DNA from 4 places in the Paenibacillus sp. LRG-1 genome. Region 1 is predicted to be linked to each of the others. Evidence: riboswitches for the same ligand, from Rfam matches in the RefSeq annotation. Region 1 holds a riboswitch; each other region holds the start of a gene.

Region 1 (5,144 bases):
CTTTCATGTTACTCCTTTTCAGCTTATAATGGAATTGCAATATACGTATTAATTATTATGTCTTTTTTGCATATAGAGAGGAAGTGGATGATTTGTTTGAGGATTTGAACGCTTTTGCCGTCATTGTCGAGCAGTCCAGCCTGAATAAAGCCTCCAAACTGCTGAATCTGTCCCAACCTGCCCTGTCTCGCAAAATTGCCAAGCTGGAGGAAGAGCTGGGTGTGAATCTCTTTGATCGTCGGGGCAAACGGCTCGAAATTACGTCCACTGGCCGATTTGTTTATACATTCGCACTAGAGCAACGGCAACGACAGCTTCGCTTTTTACAAAAGCTGTCCCAGCACAAAAATGAAGCCCAGAGTATGCTTACACTCGGCGCAAGCCTCACAACACTCCAAACGACGCTGCCTACCCTCGTCGAAGCTTTCATGAGCAAGCATCCTCAAACCGAGCTGAAGCTGCTCACCGGTAAAACCCATGAAATCGTCGCCTTTGTACGTGATAAAAAAGCAGACGCCGGTATTGTCGGGTCTGCCATTCATGAAGCTGGACTGCGTTGCATTCCGCTATTTGATGATCATTTGGAGCTTGTTGTTCCCATTGGACATGAATTAACCGTCAAGACAGGAACGGCCTCGATGAAAGACCTGCAAGGATTGCCGATGATTATTTTCTCCAAAGGAACCTGGTATCGCAGTCTGACGGATGACTTATTCCAGCGCAGCGGCATCATGCCGGATATCCGCATGGAAATCGACTCCTTCGAGGCAATTGTACGCCTGCTTCCAACCTGTAAGGCTTCCGCCTTGCTACCCAAATCCTATTTGCGCAGCGAACTATTACGGGATAATGGACTCACTGCATTATACTTGCCCGATTTGAAGGAGACACGCCGAACGACCTCCCTCATTTACTCGGAGACGACCGATCTCGGTCCGACAGCACGACGCTGGATTAGCGAGACACGTGCGTCGTTTGCAGGCTACCGTATGGTGTAGAGGGTTTAGCCCTCTTCATTGACATTAACAACCTCATCCTCAAAGCGACCGATATTGTCATTCGAGCCGATGATGACCATAATATCGTCTGCTTTTAGCCGATCCATAGCCGTCGGTGCGATCAGGATACCGTTCGCCGTATGAAGCGCCACGACACTACAACCAAAGCGAGTACGGGCATTTAGCTCTGCTAGCGTTTTTCCATTCAGACATGCAGGTACATTGAGTTCCACAATACTGTATTCTTTGGACAACTCCAAATAATCGAGCAAATTAGGCGTGACTAGCTGATGAGCCACCCGGATACCCATATCCCGTTCTGGATAAATGATCCGGTCCACACCGAGCTTCTCTAACGCACGCCCGTGCAGCACAGATATGGCTTTGGCTACGACTTTTTTCACACCCAGCTCCTTCAGCAAAATGGCGGTCAGGATGCTTACCTGAATGTCATCACCAATAGCAACAATGCCGCAATCGAAATTACGGATGCCCAGTGATCGCAATGAGTCTTCATCGGTAGCGTCCGCCACGACAGTATGTGTCAACATCTCACTCATACTGTCCACCACATCCTCATTCCGGTCAATGCCTAGCACCTCGCACCCCATATCCACCAATTGCAAAGCCAGGCTTGAGCCAAACCGCCCCAAGCCAATAACTACAAACTGCTGCGTTTTCATATCTACTCGAAAACTCCCTTATCTGAATCAATTTCATAAATGAGGATTTTACAAAAATCCTGAAATAATTAAACCAACGAAATGAATATGAAATGATTCATCCTATAATCATTTTGCCTTCCGGATGACGATATAATTCTTTACCCTTTTTCGGCCCCAGTGCATAAGCTAGCGTGAGTGGCCCCAGTCTACCTGCAAACATCGTCAGGGTAATCACCAGCTTGCCTATGACTGTCAAATCAGGTGTAAGCCCTATCGACAGCCCCACCGTACCAAACGCAGACACCGTCTCGAACAAGATCATCAAAAAATGATGATCTTCGGTTGCCGACAAAATCATGGTCACCCCGATCACGAACAGCAGCCCCAGCAGTGTAATGGTCAAAGCCTTGTAAATTCGTCCCTGCGCAAGTCGGTACCTGAACAGCACAATATCTTCACGCCCCCGTAGCATCGAAATCACGGCTCCAATGAGCAGCGCGAATGTTGTGGTCTTAATCCCGCCTCCAGTAGAGCCAGGAGAAGCCCCGATAAACATGAGTATGATGATAAAAAACTGCGTAGCCTGCCGCAAGCCTCCAATGTCCAGCGTATTGGCACCTGCGGTACGGGGGGTAACGGACTGGAATAAAGATCCCAGCAGTTTACCACCCCAATCAAGCGAGCCAAGAGTCTTTGGATTCGTAAATTCAAATACAAAAATCACGAGCGTGCCGACTACAATCATAGCGCCCGTCATGCTGAGTACCACCTTAGTATGCAAGGACAGTCTCTTGCGCTTGCGATATTCTGCCAGATCCGACATCACTACAAAACCAATGCCGCCTGAAATAATCAGGAACATAGCTGTAAAATTAACAATCGGATCATATACATAACCTGTCAGGCTGCGAAAGTGCCCGAATAAGTCAAAACCAGCATTGTTAAACATGGAGATGGCATGCCAAATCCCAAAATAAATCGCCCTGCCTACAGGCATATCAAACGACCAGCGAATCGCAAATATTGCAGCACATACGCCCTCAATGACCAGCGAGTACAGCAGCACCTTACGAATCAATCCGACAATTCCTTCGACAGAGGTCTGATTCATCGCTTCCTGTAAAATGAGGCGCTCCCGTAAGGAAATCCGACGTTTGAACACCAGCGCGATCAAGGTAGCCATAGTCATAAAGCCCAGGCCGCCGATCTGAATGAGCGCAGCGATAACAACTTGACCAAAGGTTGTAAAAAAGGTCCCCGTATCCTTTACGACAAGCCCTGTAACACAGGTCGCGGAAGCGGCAGTAAACAAAGCGTCTATAAACGCAAGTGGCTTTCCTGTTGTATTGGAGATCGGCAGCATTAACAATAAACTACCTATTAGAATGATAATGGCAAAGCCCGCAACGAATATCTGCGGTGGAGAAAGCCGGAGCCAGCTTGCATTGGGATTCATCTATTCATCACTTCTCTCCTAATCCTTAAAACTATAAAAACAGTGATTTAATACGGTGTAAGCCCGCTACGCGTTCCATTTGATCTTCCGATCGTCGTTGCCCCTAATTTTTTTGATTTTTCCAAACCTTTAGTAACTATAATTAGCATTCCCTGAATACAGGAAGAATGCATGTCAAGCACTACTCTGCCCCCTGTGCTATTGGCGGGCAGCAGCGAAGGAAGCAGAATTGTTCTGAAGAAGCGAAGCGTTTGCCTTTATCTCCGGATTTTAACCATTAAAGGGGTTATACAATCAAAAAATCCGGGGATAACAGCAATCGGAAGAATAATCTGCACCCGCAGCGGTCTAACCAATCCAAACACTTTTATACGCACAAAAATAGACACCGGAAAACCGAGTGCCTGACTTGGTTCCTGCTCATAGCCTACGAGGTTAGCTGACGGATTCGGGCAGCACAGTATGCCCTATTTACACATCCAATCCAGCAGGATCAGCTGTAAAATTCACCCCAGTAACATGGTTCCCCCGTTTTCTCATAGAAATTCGGCTTAACTGTATATCATTACCTATGTATTTTATAGGCATTGCCTCAAGATTATAATCCTTCTATATCCAGATCACAAAACCGATTTCGCCGAAAAAACGTGAAATTGGCTTTATTTTGCGAATGGGCATCGTTTAATCGCAGCTTATCTTATTTTATTGGAACTTTAAAGTGCTTTCACTCTATTTTCATGAATATCGCTGGTCTGTTGGCGGGAACCTGTGCAGTATGATATCTTTAATGGATGTTCTTATTTACAGATTAAGGAGGAAACTCATGAATCCTATCGGGAAACCGGTCGTGCTCACGGCCAACTTCAAAAAATTAGGCTTGCTGGGCGGGATTGGCCTGATTTGCTTTTTTATCTTTCAATTGCTTATTCCCTCGCTTAGCAATCCGAGTCCAGAATCAGTAATGAACGCAAAGGTCATCAGCAAACAAGAAGCGGTCATACACGCATTGGACTTTGCCCGCTCCGAGTTGGGCTATACTGAATCACAGCCAGAGGAGCCTGTCGTGACCTATCAGGCCGAAACAGATTTGTACGGTTATTTATCTAGAGAAAAACTGCTTCAACAGTACGACCGTACATGGAAGAAAAATTACCCTTACGAAACCTTTCGGGTTGATCTGCCTGAATCCTCAGCGAAAAGCAAACTGCAAATTCATGTGGATTTATCCACTGGGAAGGTCGTTAGCTTTAAACGGATCACCTCCAGTACCAATTACACACAGGCTGATATTTCTACGGATGAAGAAGCACGTAACAGGCTTATACGTGTAGCTGAGGACGGCATGACGCTTGAAGCCAAGGAGCAGGCGGCCGCAGTATGGGTCAAGCGCTTTGGCTTTAAGCCGTCGGACTTGAAGCTCGCCACCACTGAAAAAGAAGGTGGATTAAAGTATACCGTAGACGATAAAAAAATCGGCGCCTCGGTACTTACACTGGCTTTTACTTTCGAAGACGGTGATGTTCGCTCCTTCTCTCAAAGCTTTTCGGCCCCGTCGTCCTATACCGATTATATCGAAAAGCAAACATTTTGGGCGAATTGGATGACCTATGCGGGTTATGCCCTATTTAGCTTTGTGCTGGGTGTTCTTGCCATTGTGTATGCGTCACTCACCCGACGACATACTTCATTTGTACGCGGCATTGTTCTGTCCGTTATATACTTTATTGCAAGTATAGCTGGGACAATGAACATGCTGCCTTTATTGCAAGCAGAAGCAGGCGGTAAGGGCATGCTTATATTTCTTATGGTGTTCCAGATTGGTGTTACCTTCTTCATGGCAGTAGCGCTCTACTTCTCCTTGGTCGGCGGTGACGGACTTATGCGTCAGGTTGGACTGAATGCATGGCCGCGTGCGAAAGAGCCGGGCTACGGGCTGTATGTGCTTCGCAGTATGTATGTTGGCTACTTGTGGGCCTTTATTTTACTCGGGGTACAATCCATCTTATTCTTTATACTGGAGCGCAC
Region 2 (5,144 bases), 2.8 Mb from region 1:
ACAAAGCCGGAATAATTTTTTGGCTAAAGATCGTCTGGGTTGAAGACCCGTAAACGAACTAGTGGGGTTCGCTTTACGGGTCTATTTGGTTTCTTGGTGATATGGAATGACCTATATGTAACTGGAATGCTTGTTAGGTTTAGAGTGCGGTGCCTCCTTATAATCGTTATCGTCGATGTTCAGAATTGCAGCAACTTGTTTTCTGTACCTTTGTGCTTTGCGGGTGCCGTGAATCAGATTGGACAAGCGTGAAGGCGGAATATTGTGTGTCTCACAAAATGTTTTCTGATCCAGTCGAAGTTCGACAAGCCGTTGTTTGATGGCCCACCCGAAGGAGGTGACAGGCATTTTGTTATTCAAGAGAAATCGCCCCTTACGGATTCTTGCGGAATAATTGGTGTGTTATAATAATCATCAGTAAACATGTTAGAATTAACCATCTAACACTATGATACACTTTTATACGTGTTTTTACAATCGTAAATGCGTCATTTTGTTGAATTAATTACTTAATTAAGTGCTAGGTGGTTCTGATAATCCGTCTAGAGTCTGCTAATGGTGTGAATTGCGATTATATGTGGATAAAAAACACTCTGCCACCTGAGGAAAGGGACAGAGTGTTTTTGGTGTTGTGACCACATTGGCGAAACGACGCATCAGGGGGATGCTGGAAGGCGTTTGAATAGACCTGAGGAGGAAAACAGTCTAGGTTCATCCAATTGGTTATTATGGCTCATATAAAGAGGTAGAGTGATGTAGGAGCTGGACCAATGTCTGTGAAGAAAGCGACGCTGAGATGCAGTTGGCTCAGGTTGGTTAAGCTTCTTCCAGGCAGAGAGGAGCTCGCTTGTCATACGCTCCATAAGAGGGTTCTTTTCCTCATAAGGAGGATTGAGTAGTTTGAAGGCATCTTCCACACAGAAGGACACCGCTGCGCTAAGATAGCCGTGAACGGTCTGTTCTACATCGTTTCCGAGGAGGAAGTTAATCCAGGTGTGAACGGTAGCGAGTGTGCCAATCGCATTGTATTGAATGAGTATAGATTCCAACTGGTCAAATTCAAGCCAAGGATAAAGAGCCTTAGCGAGCTTGAGCAGACGCTGACCGGATAGACGAAACTCCTTCACATGCTGCCAGGAGGGACGTTGGGTATGCAGCATCTTATCAATGAGGGCGATCCGCCAACTGTCATTCTGCTGGATGGCGACATACAGACTTTTGATAGCCATGCCGTCAACGGTTGTAAATTGAGGATACAAATCATCCAGCATGTAATGTTCCAGGTCTTGTAGACTGTTCAAATGTCCGTTACGCGATAGTTTCTCCAGTCCGTTAAAACGGGTAAAGCCACCAACAGGTAGGGAAGGGTCCAACAATAATGCATAGTTCAGCAAGCGGTTGCCTTTATGCAAGGTGGTTCGCCTCCTCGAAGTGAATCCTTATGTCATGTTATGTTATTTTACTTTTTACTTGGGGATAACGAAAAATATTCGAAATATATGTAATATATATTTACATTTAAATAGCTTTTGTGTCAAATCAAATATTCTTATCGCTCATACATGTTAGTTAAAATAACATATAAAATAATTATTATATTTTTGTTTACAAATAGTTGATGAGAGAGTATAATAAATCTGTTGCCTCATTACATTATGATTTGCGGTCGTGGTGGAATGGCAGACACGCTATCTTGAGGGGGTAGTGGGCGTACGCCCGTGGAGGTTCGAGTCCTCTCGACCGCATTATATGCAAGACTCAGTTAAAAAAGCATCCTGACACGGTTTACGTGAAGGGATGCTTTTTTTGTTAAGCATTTTTCGTTATATCCTTTAGCCACAGAAGCAACGGTAGACAATAGGTCATTTATTAACTGTGATAAAGAAGGATGTCAGTTTTGCTGCAAAAGCTTCTCTATATCTCCCGCCAGCTTATCTGGAGTGGTTTGCGGTGCATAGCGCTTAAATACGTTACCTTCTCGTGTAATTAAGAATTTAGTAAAATTCCATTTGATCGCTTTGGACCCTAATACCCCCGGAGCAGTTTGGGTCAGGTAACGAAATAAGGGGTGCGCTTGATCGCCATTGACATCTGTCTTGGCGAACATCGGAAAGGTAACACCATAATTGATCTGGCAAAACTCGGAAATCTCCTCGCTGGAACCTGGCTCTTGTTTGGCAAATTGGTTGCTGGGAAATCCCAAAATTTCGAGCCCCTGTTCATGGTACTGGTCATATAGCTCTTGTAGCGCTTTGTATTGGGGGGTTAACCCACATTTGCTGGCAGTGTTCACGATAAGCAGAACGTTCCCTTCATATGTGGATAACGGAATTTGTTTCCCTTGCAGGGTGTGCGCATCATATTCATAAACGGTCATAGTATCTCTCCTTATTCAATATTCAGCAATTAAATTGTAAGCAATTAAAAGCGAGGTTGCAAGTTTTGAAAAGCTGTATCAAGCCTTTAGCCGCTGTAAAATCGTATTTTGTTCAAAACAGTAAATCGCACCGCAAATGGAGCGAATTAAGGTGTTTCTTCTTATAAAAGCGGGTTCAATCGGTGTTTAGCTGGTACATATAGCGTATTTTCTTCTCTTTTTACAAAAAAAGGCCAAAAACGCTCTACCCTACGCCAATATTGACATGCTTGTCATTTTCGAAAAGGGATGAAAAACAGAGATTGAAGGAGCTGTGAGAAGCATAGTTGCATTGTAAGCGCTATTATTAATATCCTAGGCTCTAAAGGCCGATTTATAACCCCGCAGTTGAGCTTTACAGTCTTCCATGCGCGGGTGTATGATTCAAGACGTAATTTCAAATTAACTTGAATGAAGCAACAACGAAATGTCTATAGCGCTGAATTTTGCAGTTGCAAAAGCGGGGGAACCAATCGAGATTGTACGGCTTCGGAAGCCGTGTGTCTCATGGGGTGAATTTTCCGGTCAAGTGCCAGAAATAGGGCGACTCTCACGTCCGAATCCGACAGCTAACCTCGTAAGCGTACAGGGAGAGGCAACAAACCGCCGTGTGCAGCCATGGTTTATTTTATCATGGATATGTAAGAAGCCGGAGGAAAGCCTTTTTCCTTCGGCTTCTTTTTGTTGTCTTTTTATACCGGGAGAGGAGCTACTGATGGAAGGTCGGTTAATTATTGTCACTGCACCGAATGAAGCGGGCAGAAGTTTTGTGAAATTGCTTATTTTCAAAAAATTGGCGTTTGCAGTTCTCACGAATAGCGCCCAGGAGGAACGACAGCTCAAAAAAATGGGTGTGGAGCACATTGTCCGCATCAATACCATGCAAGCGGGAAAATGGAATTTTCCAAAAAAAGAAATTGGTAGTGTGTATTTGTTCGAGAACAGCTTGAATCTGACGTGCCGTTTCCTGCAAATATGTCGGCCGCTAACATCGGAATCGATCTATGTTATTACGCACGGCTGTAATCCACAAGGAATTTATCGGGGATTGGGAGCGGATCATGTGATCTACACATTGAACGGAGAGGTGGGTTTTCTGCTGAACGGATAAGCACTTATAACATAGTTGTTTTATGATTTTATGATCAAATAAGAATGGCGATCTGAGGACCGATACGGAGGGTATAAACATGATGGATATATACATGCTGCTCGTCATGGCTGTGAGTTATGGAGTGATACTGCTGTTTGTACGCTGGTGTGATGCGCAGACCTCTAAAGGAGGACGAAGAGGATGATCGTTATACTTGGACTTACGGCTATTGTGTTTATGTATTTAATCTACGCACTCCTGAACCCTGAAAAGTTCTAATCAGCTATAGGGGATAGAGCGGGCGGGAACAACAGATCTGAATATTAAGCATCATAGGTAGCAGGTTTTCGCAAACGTGTGCACACGTTTGGTGCTCTGGAAGCAGGTCTGTTGTTCCAAACGCAGGAGCATTTTGAAGGAGGAATAAAGGATGGAGCTGCTTCAAATTGGAATTGTGATCGTCATATTGCTGCTCTTGGTAAAGCCAGTGGGCACCTATATGTATCATGTATTCTCGAATGAACCCAATCGGACGGATCGGATTTTTGGCGGAACAGAAAAGCTGATTTATAAGATAGTAGGATTGAAGAAGCTGGAGAGCATGCGTTGGACTACGTATGTTATGAGTTTCATTGCAACGAATGTCGTGCTTGTGGCGATCAGCTACTTGCTGTTGCGTTTACAGGGAATGCTTCCCGGTAATCCGGCTGGAAACAGTAATATGGAAGCATCACTAGCTTTTAATACGGTAATCAGCTTTATGACGAATACGAATCTCCAACATTATAGCGGAGAAAGCGGGCTTACGTATCTGACACAGATGGCGTTCGTCACGATGATGATGTTCACTTCGGCTGCTTCCGGTTTTGCGGTTGCTGCGGCTTTTATGAGAGGATTGACGCGGCGCGGTGAAGGGATGGGCAATTTCTTTCAAGATTTTATTAAAGCCATTATAAGGATTTTCCTGCCGCTGGCCTTTGTGCTTACGCTGGTGCTGGTTGGATTGAAGGTACCACAGACGCTACAGCCTACGGCGGATCTTACGACGCTGAGCGGAACACAGCAGCAGATTTCTATGGGGCCCATTGCTTCTCTGGAGTCCATCAAGCATTTGGGGACGAATGGAGGCGGTTATGCGGGAGCTAACTCTGCGCATCCTTTTGAAAATCCAAGTCCTTGGACGAACGTGCTGGAAATTTTGGCAATGTGGGTAATGCCAGCTTCGTTGCCGTATACCTTTGGATTGTTTGCCCGTAATCGTAAGCAGGGCTGGATTATTTTTAGCTCCATGATGGTATTGTTTCTTATTTTTCTATCTATTACGTACGTGTCTGAAAAGACAGGTAACCCGTTAATCCAGACACTGGGTGTGGATGCTTCTCAAGGAAGCATGGAAGGGAAAGAGGTTCGTTTCGGCATTGGACAATCGGCTTTATTCACTGCGGTCACAACAGCGGCAACGACAGGTTCGGTCAATAATATGCATGATACACTAACCCCACTGGGTGGCATGGCTGCTTTGGGAGAAATGATGCTAAACGTCATTTTTGGCGGCAAGGGTGTCGGGCTGATGAATATGCTGATGTATGCGATTCTGGGTGTGTTTATATGCGGACTGATGGTCGGGAGAACTCC
Region 3 (5,144 bases), 1.5 Mb from region 1:
GACCAAAAAATTCGAATTGTACAGCATCAATCGCCAGAGATTTGCCTGATTTTTCGTAACGGTCATAAGGATGCGTCATAAGTGCTATGTCGCAATCATCAAACAACCCGGCAGCGGCCATCGGAACCTTTGCACCGCGTGTTTCTTCGGCAGGTGTGCCGTATACCCGTACTTCTCCACCAGTTTCGTCGATGATCGACTTGAGGCCGACGGCAGCACCGGTACTCATCATACATATCAGATGGTGCCCACAGGCGTGTCCTAGACCTTTCAGAGCGTCATATTCTGCCAGAAAAGCGACAACCGGTCCGGGTTTTGCAGCTTTGTAAGTTGCAATAAAGGCTGTTTCTATGCCCAATACAGGTGCCTGGACCTCAAATCCGTGAAAAACCAGTTCTTCTTTTAAACGGGCAGCGGCCAGAAATTCCTCGTTTCCAAGTTCAGGATTTGCGCCAATATATAACGAAATGTTCTTAAACCGTGGGGCATGCTGCTCAATGGTCTGTTGAATGGTCTGTTTAAAATCCATGCTGAAAACTCCTTTATATAAGCTGTAATGTAGGTACTGCGTTAGGTATGCTGAAATTGTACTATAACATTCATTGCATAATCATGCATATTCATTTATAATGACACAATCTTATTTATTATAAAGAATTTAAGGAGAGAAAAAAAGATTGAAAAAGGCATATCGTTTTACCGCCCTGGTTTTGACGGCGGTTATCTTGCTGTTGACTGGTCTTCCCATGCTCAATGCATACGGAACGGAAGCAAAGCCACAGAAAAAACTTGTAGTGGGCATGAGTGCCGACTTTCCGCCGTATGAGTTTCATAAAGTCATTAACGGTAAGGATACCATTGTTGGGTTCGATGTGGATATCGCCAAGGAAATCGCCAAAGATTTGGATGCGGAGATGGTCCCTGAAGACATGAGTTTTGACTCTTTGCTGCCTGCTCTGCAAAGTGGTCGTGTAGACTTGGTACTGTCCGGTATGACACCAACGGATGAACGCAGAAAGAGTATTGATTTTTCGGATGTATACTATCGCTCCAAGCAAGTCATCATGGTACGCCCGGAGGATAAAGACAAATATCCGACGATGGATGCTTTGAAAGGCGAGAAGATCGGCGCACAAAAGGGAAGTATTCAGGAAGAAATTGCTCAAAAAGTGCCCAATGCCTCTGTAACTTCACTGGACAAAATATCTGACCTGGTACTCCAGCTGCGGACCCAGCGTGTGAACGCTGTCGTGATCGAAGATACGGTTGCTAAAGGATACACGTTAGACGGTACCGTAACCCTTGCCAAGGCTGTGCCTGAGGATGCAGGAGCAGAAACAGCTGTAGGTATCCGTAAAGGGAATGCAGAATTGCTTGCTTCTGTAAATAAAACGTTGGCTCGCCTGAAAGCAGACGGTTCGATTGAGAAGTTTTCCACGGAAGCGAGTGCACTTTCTGCGGATCGTCAGGTTTCTTCTAATAACATTGTAGATATTTTTTGGAAATACCGCAGTTTATACGCTACGGGTATCGGCTACACTCTGTTGCTGTCTGCACTCGGAGTACTGTTCGGATTCATCATTGGTCTAATCGTATCCTTGCTGCGGATGAGTGGTATACGCATCATTGAGTGGTTAGGTACCACTTATGTGGAGATCCTGCGTGGCACACCTATGCTGGTGCAACTCATGATCATTCACTACGGGGTTGCTTTGACGCTGGGTGTCAATTTTACTCCACTCCAGTCTGGTATAATCACATTGTCTCTGAATAGCTCGGCATATCTGGCTGAAATTTTCCGTGCAGGTATCCAGGCAGTAGACCGTGGACAGATGGAGGCTGCCCGTTCATTGGGTATGGGACGAGGTAAAGCTATGCGTCATGTCATTTTGCCGCAAGCGTTTAAATCTATTTTGCCTGCTATCGGTAATGAGTTTATTACGATCATTAAAGAATCATCCATTATTTCGACCATTGGGATGGTGGATATTATGTATCAGGCCCAGGTCATTAAGAACATTACCTACGAAGGATTAAGTCCGTTCGTAATCGCAGCCGCTATTTATTTTGTAATGACATTCAGCTTGTCTAAGCTGCTGGGTTTATGGGAAAGGAAGTTGAGAGCCAGTGATCACCGTTAAACAACTGCGTAAATCGTTCGGCAAGAATGAGATTTTAAAAGGCATTGATATAGATATCGCCAAAGGTGAAGTCGTCGTCATCATCGGTCCCAGCGGTTCGGGGAAGAGTACGTTTTTGCGTTGCATGAATCTGCTAGAACAGCCTACGAACGGGGAGATTTTGTTTGAGGGCGAGCCGATTACAGCTCGTGGTCATAATATTAATGTAACCCGGGAGAAGATGGGGATGGTGTTTCAGCATTTTAATCTGTTCCCGCATAAAACAGTGTTGCAGAACCTGACGCTTGCACCAACGCAGGTTAGAAGACAGTCAGGGAAGGAAGCGGAAAAAATTGCGCTAGAACTCCTGCGTACCGTAGGGCTTGAGGATAAGAAGAATACCTATCCGAACCAGCTATCCGGTGGTCAGAAGCAACGTATTGCGATTGCGCGTGCTTTGGCCATGCAGCCGCACGTAATGCTGTTCGATGAGCCGACTTCTGCATTGGACCCTGAAATGGTTGGAGAGGTTCTGGATGTAATGAAGAAGCTCGCCGAAGGCGGCATGACCATGGTAATCGTGACGCATGAAATGGGCTTTGCCCGCGAGGTAGGCGATAGAATTATCTTTATGGATAACGGTCAAATTGTAGAGCAAGGTACACCAGAGCAGGTATTTGGTACTCCAAGCCATGATCGCACCCGTGATTTTCTTGCCAAAGTATTGTAAGAAAGTGCTGATATGAGCTATAAAAAAGCCCTCCGTTTGACGGAGGGCTTTTTCTTTTTTTGTCACCATTTCACCATATTTTCGTAACAAATATCGATTTCTTGGTGACAAAATTGTAACGAGTATAGTATCATGTTCAAGGTTCCCAACATTTTCATGCGGATAAGGTTACAAAATTGTGATATTATGCAGTAAGCCAAAACTTACCGGGACAGCATGCGGTTATGACAAACGCTGAATGCTGGGCCCAAACTATGGGAAGTGCGGGGGACGTAACAACGGCAGTCTTTCCGATACGTCATAAGACGATATGGAATATGCCTAGGGGTGAATTGCACAAGCATAGGGCTTCTCCTGAGTCCGAATCCGACAGCTAACTTCGCAGGCATAACAGAGGAGGTACATATCTTTGAAACATCTAAAACATATTGGAAAAACCATGAAATTTGCGGTGCTTGCCGCAGCCATTGCAGGGCTGGCACAGACAGCTGGAGTAGCGGATGCTGCTTCGCTTCATACTGCCAAAGATGGCGATACCTTCTTTTTGCTTGCTCAACGTTATGGAGTATCAGTGGACGAGCTGACGAAGGCGAACCCAAACATTGCCTCTAACAATATATATGCAGGTCTGCAAATTAAGGTACCTGGTGAAAAAAGTGTGAATGCAGCTTCGGATTCGAAGCCGCAGCTTCTTACGGAGAAAGCACCAGCGAATGAGGGGCCAACGATTGAAGCGTGGGGCAAAACATTTAACTATAGCAAAATAGTTGACGTTAAGGCTACTGCGTATTCTGCCGCAGCCGATGAGAATGGTAAATGGGGAGCAGTGGACTACTACGGCAATCCGCTTAAACTAGGTACAATTGCGGTAGACCCGAACGTCATTCCGATGGGCACGAAAGTGCTGGTTACAGGCTATTCCCACCCAGGTTTGCCGGATCATTCTTTTGTAGCTGTCGCTCGCGATCAGGGCAGCGCCATTACAGGAAAACGGATTGATATCTTTATTCCTGGCAACAAATCATTTGTGAACGACTTTGGATTTCAAAATGTGAAGCTGTACGTTATTGATAAATAGCATTATACGTATATACGGTTTAATTAAACATAATATATATTATGTAAACTTAATGCCTGTATCCTACCGCATATAACTAGGTCAGACTCTTATCAGGTCCTATCCATAAAAAAGGCTGTCTTGACGAGCAGAAAACTTCTGCTGGTAAGACAGCCTTTTTACGTTGCTTTAGCTTGTAGCTCAATCATAAACATATGGTTATTTCTGTTCCGATGTGTGGAGTAGCCGGGGGACTGTCACAAATTTGTAGCCCTTAGCTTTTAGAGAGTGAATTAGACCCGGCAGAGCTTGGACAGTGCCTTGCAAGTTGGAACTTTGACCTCCACCTGCGTGCATTAAAATAATAGAGCCAGGCCCAGTAGCTGGGATCACATTGCGCTGAATTTGTGTTTTACTTAGTCCCTTCCAGTCGAGAGAGTCTACATTCCAATTGACAATCATGTAGCCATGACGACGTGCCCACTGGATTTGAGGCTCCGTGATTTCACCGTAGGGTGGACGAATCAACTTGGGGCGAAAACCTGCGCTGGCTTGTAAAATACGTTCTGTTTTTGTAATCTGGTTGCGAAAGCGTTCTGGTGTGGCCTTCCTAAAATCCGGATGAGTATAGGAATGGTTTCCTATAGCATGGCCTTCACGGATAATACGGCGTATGATCCCAGGATGCTTTTCCGCACGGTGACCGACGATGAAAAATGTAGCTTTGATGCCGTTGGCGTGTAATACGTCCAAAACCTGCGGCGTATACCTAGAATCGGGCACATCATCAAAGGTTAGGGCAATTTGGCGGGTGTGTGGGCCGCACATTTTAAAAATGTCCGCATGTTTTTTTCGCAGCATTGCTAATGTAGGAGTTGCTCGATCTGTGCTCTGTTGTACAGAAGAAGCAACAGCTGCTTCCTTGGGATGGGGCGTTCCGATGTTGGGAGGCGCATCCGCGTGAACGGGTAAACTTGAAAATGCTAGTAACAGTGCCAAGCCTGGCAACACTCCCCTGTACGGCATATGTATCCCCCCTTTCCGTGCAGTGATACCTAGTGGTGCTCTCGACTATTATGTACCTGTCCTATTAAAAATATGCTGGTTACCAAGTTCGGCTCATAAACGACTGGAAAGAAGTCCACGATGAAACGATTATCAATGAAGATGATGGAGCTAAACGTACATATTCTCTTAAACATGACCGAAAACAGGAGCATTTTCGCAAGTTTTAGCC
Region 4 (5,144 bases), 1.4 Mb from region 1:
CGAGGCACTGAGACACTGACCTGGAGGCATCCGGGCAAGAAAACCGTGAATGATCTGTATCTTCATCTATACCCGAATGCCTTCTCTTCCATGGAAACCACCTTTATGAAGGAATCCGGTGGAAAGCTGCGCGGAGACACCATGCCCAAAGACGGCTTTGGCTCCATGACGCTGACTGAACTAAAAACAGAAGACGGTTTATCTCTCATGCACCGCATCCAATATGTGCAGCCAGATGACGGTAACGCAGGCGACCGTTCGCTCATGAAGGTGCGTCTACCCAAGCCGGTACGAGGTGGCGAAGAAATCACATTATATATGAAGTTTGAGGTAAAACTGCCCGCCATCTTCGCTCGTATGGGTGCGACAGATGATTTTGTAATGGCAGGACAGTGGTTCCCGAAGCTCAGCGTCTACGAGACTGCAGGGCAGCGTGGACGCGCCGAAGAGGGCTGGAACCTCCACCAGTATCATGGTAACTCCGAGTTTTATGCCGATTTTGGAATTTACAGCGTAAGGATTCGGGTGCCTGAAACTCATATCGTAGCAGCGACCGGATTTCCCACCCGTGGTGCCGTCCGACAGAACGGCCAAAAAATATATCAATTTTATGCCGATGATGTACACGATTTTGCCTGGTCCGCTTCACCCAACTTTGTAACCGTAGAAGAACCCTTTTCTTCTGCTGAAGTCCCTGGTGTCAAAATCAAGCTCTACCTTGACCCGTCGCACAAGGAGCTCAAAGGGCGCTATATGAGCGCAGCGAAGGCCGCTCTTTCGTACTACAGCAAATGGTACGGGCCTTATCCATATTCCACCCTATCCATCGTGGTTCCACCCAAATCAGGCAATGGAGCCGGCGGTATGGAGTATCCGACACTCATCACAGCCGCTGCTGCGGGTAATCTAAATCCTGGCTATAGTCTGGAACGAACATTAGTTCATGAGATTGGACATCAATATTTCTACGGAATGGTAGCCAATAACGAATTTGAGGAGCCGTGGCTGGATGAAGGCTTCACCTCCTATGCAGAGGAGCGGCTTATGGAGCAAGAATATGGGCTTACCCCCAACTTGCCATTACAATCGGGACAGATAGCCTCCCCACAGCCGCTAAACCGCGAGTCATGGAAGTACGGCTCGGCTGCTGAGTACGCGCAAAACGCCTACTCTCGAGGCAAGCTGGTACTACGGGGCATTGAACGTCAGGTGGGTATGAAAAAAATGGATCGGATTATGCGGACCTACGTCCAGACGTACCGATTCAAGCATCCATCCTCCCAGGATTTTCAACGTATCGTGGAGAGAGCCACCGGACGCTCATGGAGCCACTATTTTGAACAGTATGTATATGACGGCCAGATGGCGGACTTTTCGGTGGATCATATCACGAACCACAAGCTGGAGAATGGATATGAAGCAGTCGTGACGGTCAGCAAAAAAGGGGCGGATTATCCCAAGATCCCTGTCCAATTTACCTTCAAGGATGGTACCACGATATTCAAGGCTTGGGACGGCGCGGGCAAAAGCACAACTTTTCGGATCAAAAGTACTTCTCCCGTTTCCTATGTAACCCTTGATCCTCTATATACCATTGCACTGGAGAACAAGCACATTAACAATAGCCTAAAAGCCGAATTGGACGAAAAGCAACAAACCCGTTGGAATGTAAGTGTAACCAAGCTGTTAGAAACACTGCTTGGAAGTCTGTCATGGTGAGGTGTCTATAGATGCGGACTGTTATAAAAGAGGGCTGGGCGCTGGTGCGCATACGATTCTATATCGTTATCATTTTATTTCTGTATCGACTACTGTGGGGGGTGTTTCTCTATCGGCTGGTGCAGTCTGCCGTTATCCCGCTACTGCTCCGTTATCCTGATCAGGGTCAAAACGAGCTGGGACAGACCTTGTTTTGGATGGAGAGCCAGATTGCTCTGATGGACAGCCGGGAAGTACATGTGTATTTGTGGATACTACTAGGGGCGACTGTACTACGCATACTGATCACTCCCTTCATTAGAGCCGGAATATATCAAAGCCTGCATACCGATGCGACTGAACCGCAAAGCCTGTCCTTTTTCAAGGGTATGAAACGCCATGGCATGTCGTCGCTGTTGTATTACATCATCGAGTTGGGACTGCTGCTGCTTCCCGCCATTTGGGTAGTACCGAGACTCTACCCTATTGTAGCAGGAGCACTTCAATCTTCCTCTTATCTGCTGCATTTGTTGCCCTATGTCATGGGATGGATGGCATACGGATGGTTCATTCGGCAGTGCATCCTGTATATGCAACTGGGGACTGTCGGTGGTCACGCCATACTATCGTCCCTGCTCGCCTTCTTTCGCCAGCTCCTTCCAGCTGTCGGTATATCTCTTTTGCTTGGTGCTTGTGTGCTGCTGGTCTTCGGTCTATTTGGCACCGTGGCGATGATTTGGACTGGCATGCTGGCGCTCATTCTCCAGCAATCGTATCATTTTGTTACTAGTCTGGTCAGGCTGTGGCATATCAGTTCGCAGTACAGACTATGGCATACCGATATCTCCAGTAGAAGTTAAGCCCTGCCTTTATGTTTTTTACTTCATTTCCGTCTGTCGAAAAATCTTGATTCATATCCGCGCAAACGACACATAACTGAATACTGTTAACAACATCTGTTCCTTGGACATTAGGAGCAGATTTTTTTTGTAACTTTTTGCAATGAAACATTTGCCAAAGCCAGCCGTCTTTGTTACAATAATCGCAGTGAACTGATAGTAACAACTTTGTAATCTTTATTGTAACCTTTATCTCAAAAATAACGTTATTGTGAATACTGCTCTCCAAGGTGCACATCTTAAGTTAAGCCTAATTCCTGGCACCTAGGAAGCGGGGGAACCAGTTTGGGTGAATTGATCTCGCAACAGAGTGGTCATAGGGGAACCTTCTACCGAATCCTTAAGCTAACCTCGCAGGCATTGGAAGGGGTATATTTTTTTTGAAGAAGAAGCTAACGATCGCAGCTATGGGTCTTGCCATTGCCTTTACATCTTTTACATTCGGTGGCGGCAGTGCATATGCAGACTCTAAGATGGACCAGGTCATTCAAGATGCCAAAGGAACGAGCTACAGAAGCGGAGGCACTACACTCGAGGGATTCGATTGCTCCGGCTTCACAATGTATGTATTCAACAAACTGGGAATTAAACTTCCGCATCAATCCGGATCACAATTCAAAATGGGATCTTCTGTATCCCGCGATGAAATGAGACCTGGAGACCTGGTGTTCTTCAACACCACAGGAAGAGGCATTTCCCATGTAGGTATCTTCGTAGGTGAAGGGAAATTTGCCCACTCCTCGACTTCACGTGGTGTAGTAGTTAGCTCACTGAACGAAAATTATTACGCTAACCGCTATGTCGGTGCAAAAAGAATTATGAGCACAGACGCTTACCATTCTGTAGCTTCAGAAATTCCTGATGACGACAACGTAGAATAACTAACGCACAGCAAGCTAACCCTAGCCGCAATTTGATTCTGGCCGGAATCGAATTGCGGTTTTTTATGTCCACAACATCAGCAATTATTATCATTACTGACGAACTGAAGCCTCAAAAGGTTTCAATTTTAGCGAACATCGTCGGTTTTACCGTCAGCGCTGGGGGAGCATATGAGCAGTAAATCCTTCTTATTGAATGTATACCCGACTTGAGTATGAAATAAACACGCTTGCCATTCCCCTGCAACTTGTCTACAATCTGTTGTTAATGATTGAAGTACCTGTAAAAGGAGGATGAAACACATGCCGGCCTCAATATCCAACTATCGGATCGTACCGATGGACGAGCATCAAGCGGCTGCAATCTGTGAGTGGCGCTATGACCCACCTTATAATATATACGGTTGGCTCCCCTGGGAACAAATGAAGGCGCTTGAAGTCGAATTTGGAAGTCCCACGCTTCGCCAAGAGCAATATGTTGCCGTACTGGATGAAGAGAATAAGCTGACGGGATTTGCTCAATATTTTCCTATGATCGGTGTGACCCGGCTAGGTCTTGGAATGCATCCCGAAAGATGCGGACATGGCAAAGGCTCTGATTTTGTCCGTGCCATTGCAGAGGAAGCCCAACGACGCAACCCGAAGAATGAAATTGATCTAGAGGTACTCACTTGGAATGGGCGCGCTATCCGGGCTTACAAGGCGGCTGGATTTGAGCTTACAGATACCTATGAACGCCAGACTCCCGATGGCAAAAAACCGTTTTTTTGTATGGTATATCGTCCCGAGCACCAAACCCAGGTTCTATGATAAAAGCGCCTTCGGCATACAACCGCGATGTTGTATAGCGAAGGCGCTTTTATCATCATACGACAGATCATTACAAGCTCAATGACTGCTGCGCATTTTTTCAAAAGCTTCATTATATTGTTGGGCTTCCTTAATATCCACGGCCATAATACCGCCGTCGTCCCAAGAGGTCAAACGCAGAGTCACGGTCTTGTAATCAATCGTAATAAATGGATGATGATTGAATGCTTCAGATATAGCGGCAACTTCATCCACGAATGCAATCCCTTTCATAAAACTGGAAAAATTATATTTCCGAACGATCCAACGTCCTTCCTCCAGTTCCCAGCCCTCCAGTTTCTCCAGATGTGCTTCAATCTCTTCTTGTGTAAAAGGCATGTTACGAACTCCTCCCCGTTTATACGGAAGCCTTTCGACCGCTTAAATACGGCCAAAACTACGATATATTGGTGTACATATTACCACGGCCCCGTTGATAAATCCATAAGACGGAACTCAAATCAAAGGGACTGACGTCAGCTCCTCGTCTCCAATGAGTACATAGATACGATGCTGCTCCGGCTCATAGATCAGAACGCCACTGCCTACAGTGATTATGGGCTCTGTACCCAGTGCATAAAATAAGTCTTCTGCCAAAGCTTCATTGACTTCCTGGCGTCCCGCCGGGTCCAGCCTGTCCCAATCTTCTGCTTCCATCTCAAAAAATTCGTAGCTGTCTGGGATGCGTCCCACAGCCTCTGTCAAATCGTTCAAAATTTGTTCATACTCACGCCCATGCTTTACTCCCATGCCATTTCCTCCAATGGTTCCGCCATTCAATACATAATCACCTTATTATACCGGAAATTCGCACTTA

Evidence for each region. Region 1 has a riboswitch for cyclic di-AMP ahead of ACUUJN_RS21325 (TrkH family potassium uptake protein). Riboswitches for the same ligand answer to the same signal wherever they lie in the genome.
Region 2: another riboswitch for cyclic di-AMP. It lies ahead of ACUUJN_RS06710 (hypothetical protein); the one in region 1 lies ahead of ACUUJN_RS21325 (TrkH family potassium uptake protein).
Region 3: another riboswitch for cyclic di-AMP. It lies ahead of ACUUJN_RS14270 (3D domain-containing protein); the one in region 1 lies ahead of ACUUJN_RS21325 (TrkH family potassium uptake protein).
Region 4: another riboswitch for cyclic di-AMP. It lies ahead of ACUUJN_RS00540 (C40 family peptidase); the one in region 1 lies ahead of ACUUJN_RS21325 (TrkH family potassium uptake protein).

The regions. Positions count from the first base shown of each region.
Region 1 covers NZ_CM170126.1:4,814,727-4,819,870, forward strand. The annotation lists gene ACUUJN_RS21315 (LysR family transcriptional regulator) at 93-998, shown strand; gene ACUUJN_RS21320 (potassium channel family protein) at 1,004-1,681, opposite strand; gene ACUUJN_RS21325 (TrkH family potassium uptake protein) at 1,779-3,119, opposite strand; cyclic di-AMP (ydaO/yuaA leader) riboswitch at 3,529-3,681, opposite strand; gene ACUUJN_RS21330 (CPBP family intramembrane glutamic endopeptidase) at 3,943-5,144, shown strand, end outside.
Region 2 covers NZ_CM170126.1:1,529,426-1,534,569, forward strand. The annotation lists gene ACUUJN_RS06685 (helix-turn-helix domain-containing protein) at 1-15, shown strand, start outside; gene ACUUJN_RS06690 (hypothetical protein) at 112-360, opposite strand; gene ACUUJN_RS06695 (urease accessory protein UreF) at 657-1,394, opposite strand; tRNA gene ACUUJN_RS06700 (tRNA-Leu) at 1,663-1,745, shown strand; gene ACUUJN_RS06705 (glutathione peroxidase) at 1,892-2,377, opposite strand; cyclic di-AMP (ydaO/yuaA leader) riboswitch at 2,844-3,016, shown strand; gene ACUUJN_RS06710 (hypothetical protein) at 3,132-3,527, shown strand; gene ACUUJN_RS06715 (potassium-transporting ATPase subunit F) at 3,711-3,788, shown strand; gene kdpA (potassium-transporting ATPase subunit KdpA) at 3,940-5,144, shown strand, end outside.
Region 3 covers NZ_CM170126.1:3,268,803-3,273,946, reverse strand. The annotation lists gene ACUUJN_RS14285 (M20 family metallopeptidase) at 1-529, opposite strand, end outside; gene ACUUJN_RS14280 (ABC transporter substrate-binding protein/permease) at 678-2,141, shown strand; gene ACUUJN_RS14275 (amino acid ABC transporter ATP-binding protein) at 2,128-2,850, shown strand; cyclic di-AMP (ydaO/yuaA leader) riboswitch at 3,085-3,253, shown strand; gene ACUUJN_RS14270 (3D domain-containing protein) at 3,260-3,928, shown strand; gene ACUUJN_RS14265 (polysaccharide deacetylase family protein) at 4,127-4,933, opposite strand.
Region 4 covers NZ_CM170126.1:133,833-138,976, reverse strand. The annotation lists gene ACUUJN_RS00550 (M1 family metallopeptidase) at 1-1,719, shown strand, start outside; gene ACUUJN_RS00545 (hypothetical protein) at 1,731-2,558, shown strand; cyclic di-AMP (ydaO/yuaA leader) riboswitch at 2,835-2,972, shown strand; gene ACUUJN_RS00540 (C40 family peptidase) at 2,978-3,478, shown strand; gene ACUUJN_RS00535 (GNAT family N-acetyltransferase) at 3,782-4,288, shown strand; gene ACUUJN_RS00530 (4a-hydroxytetrahydrobiopterin dehydratase) at 4,367-4,666, opposite strand; gene ACUUJN_RS00525 (hypothetical protein) at 4,784-5,077, opposite strand.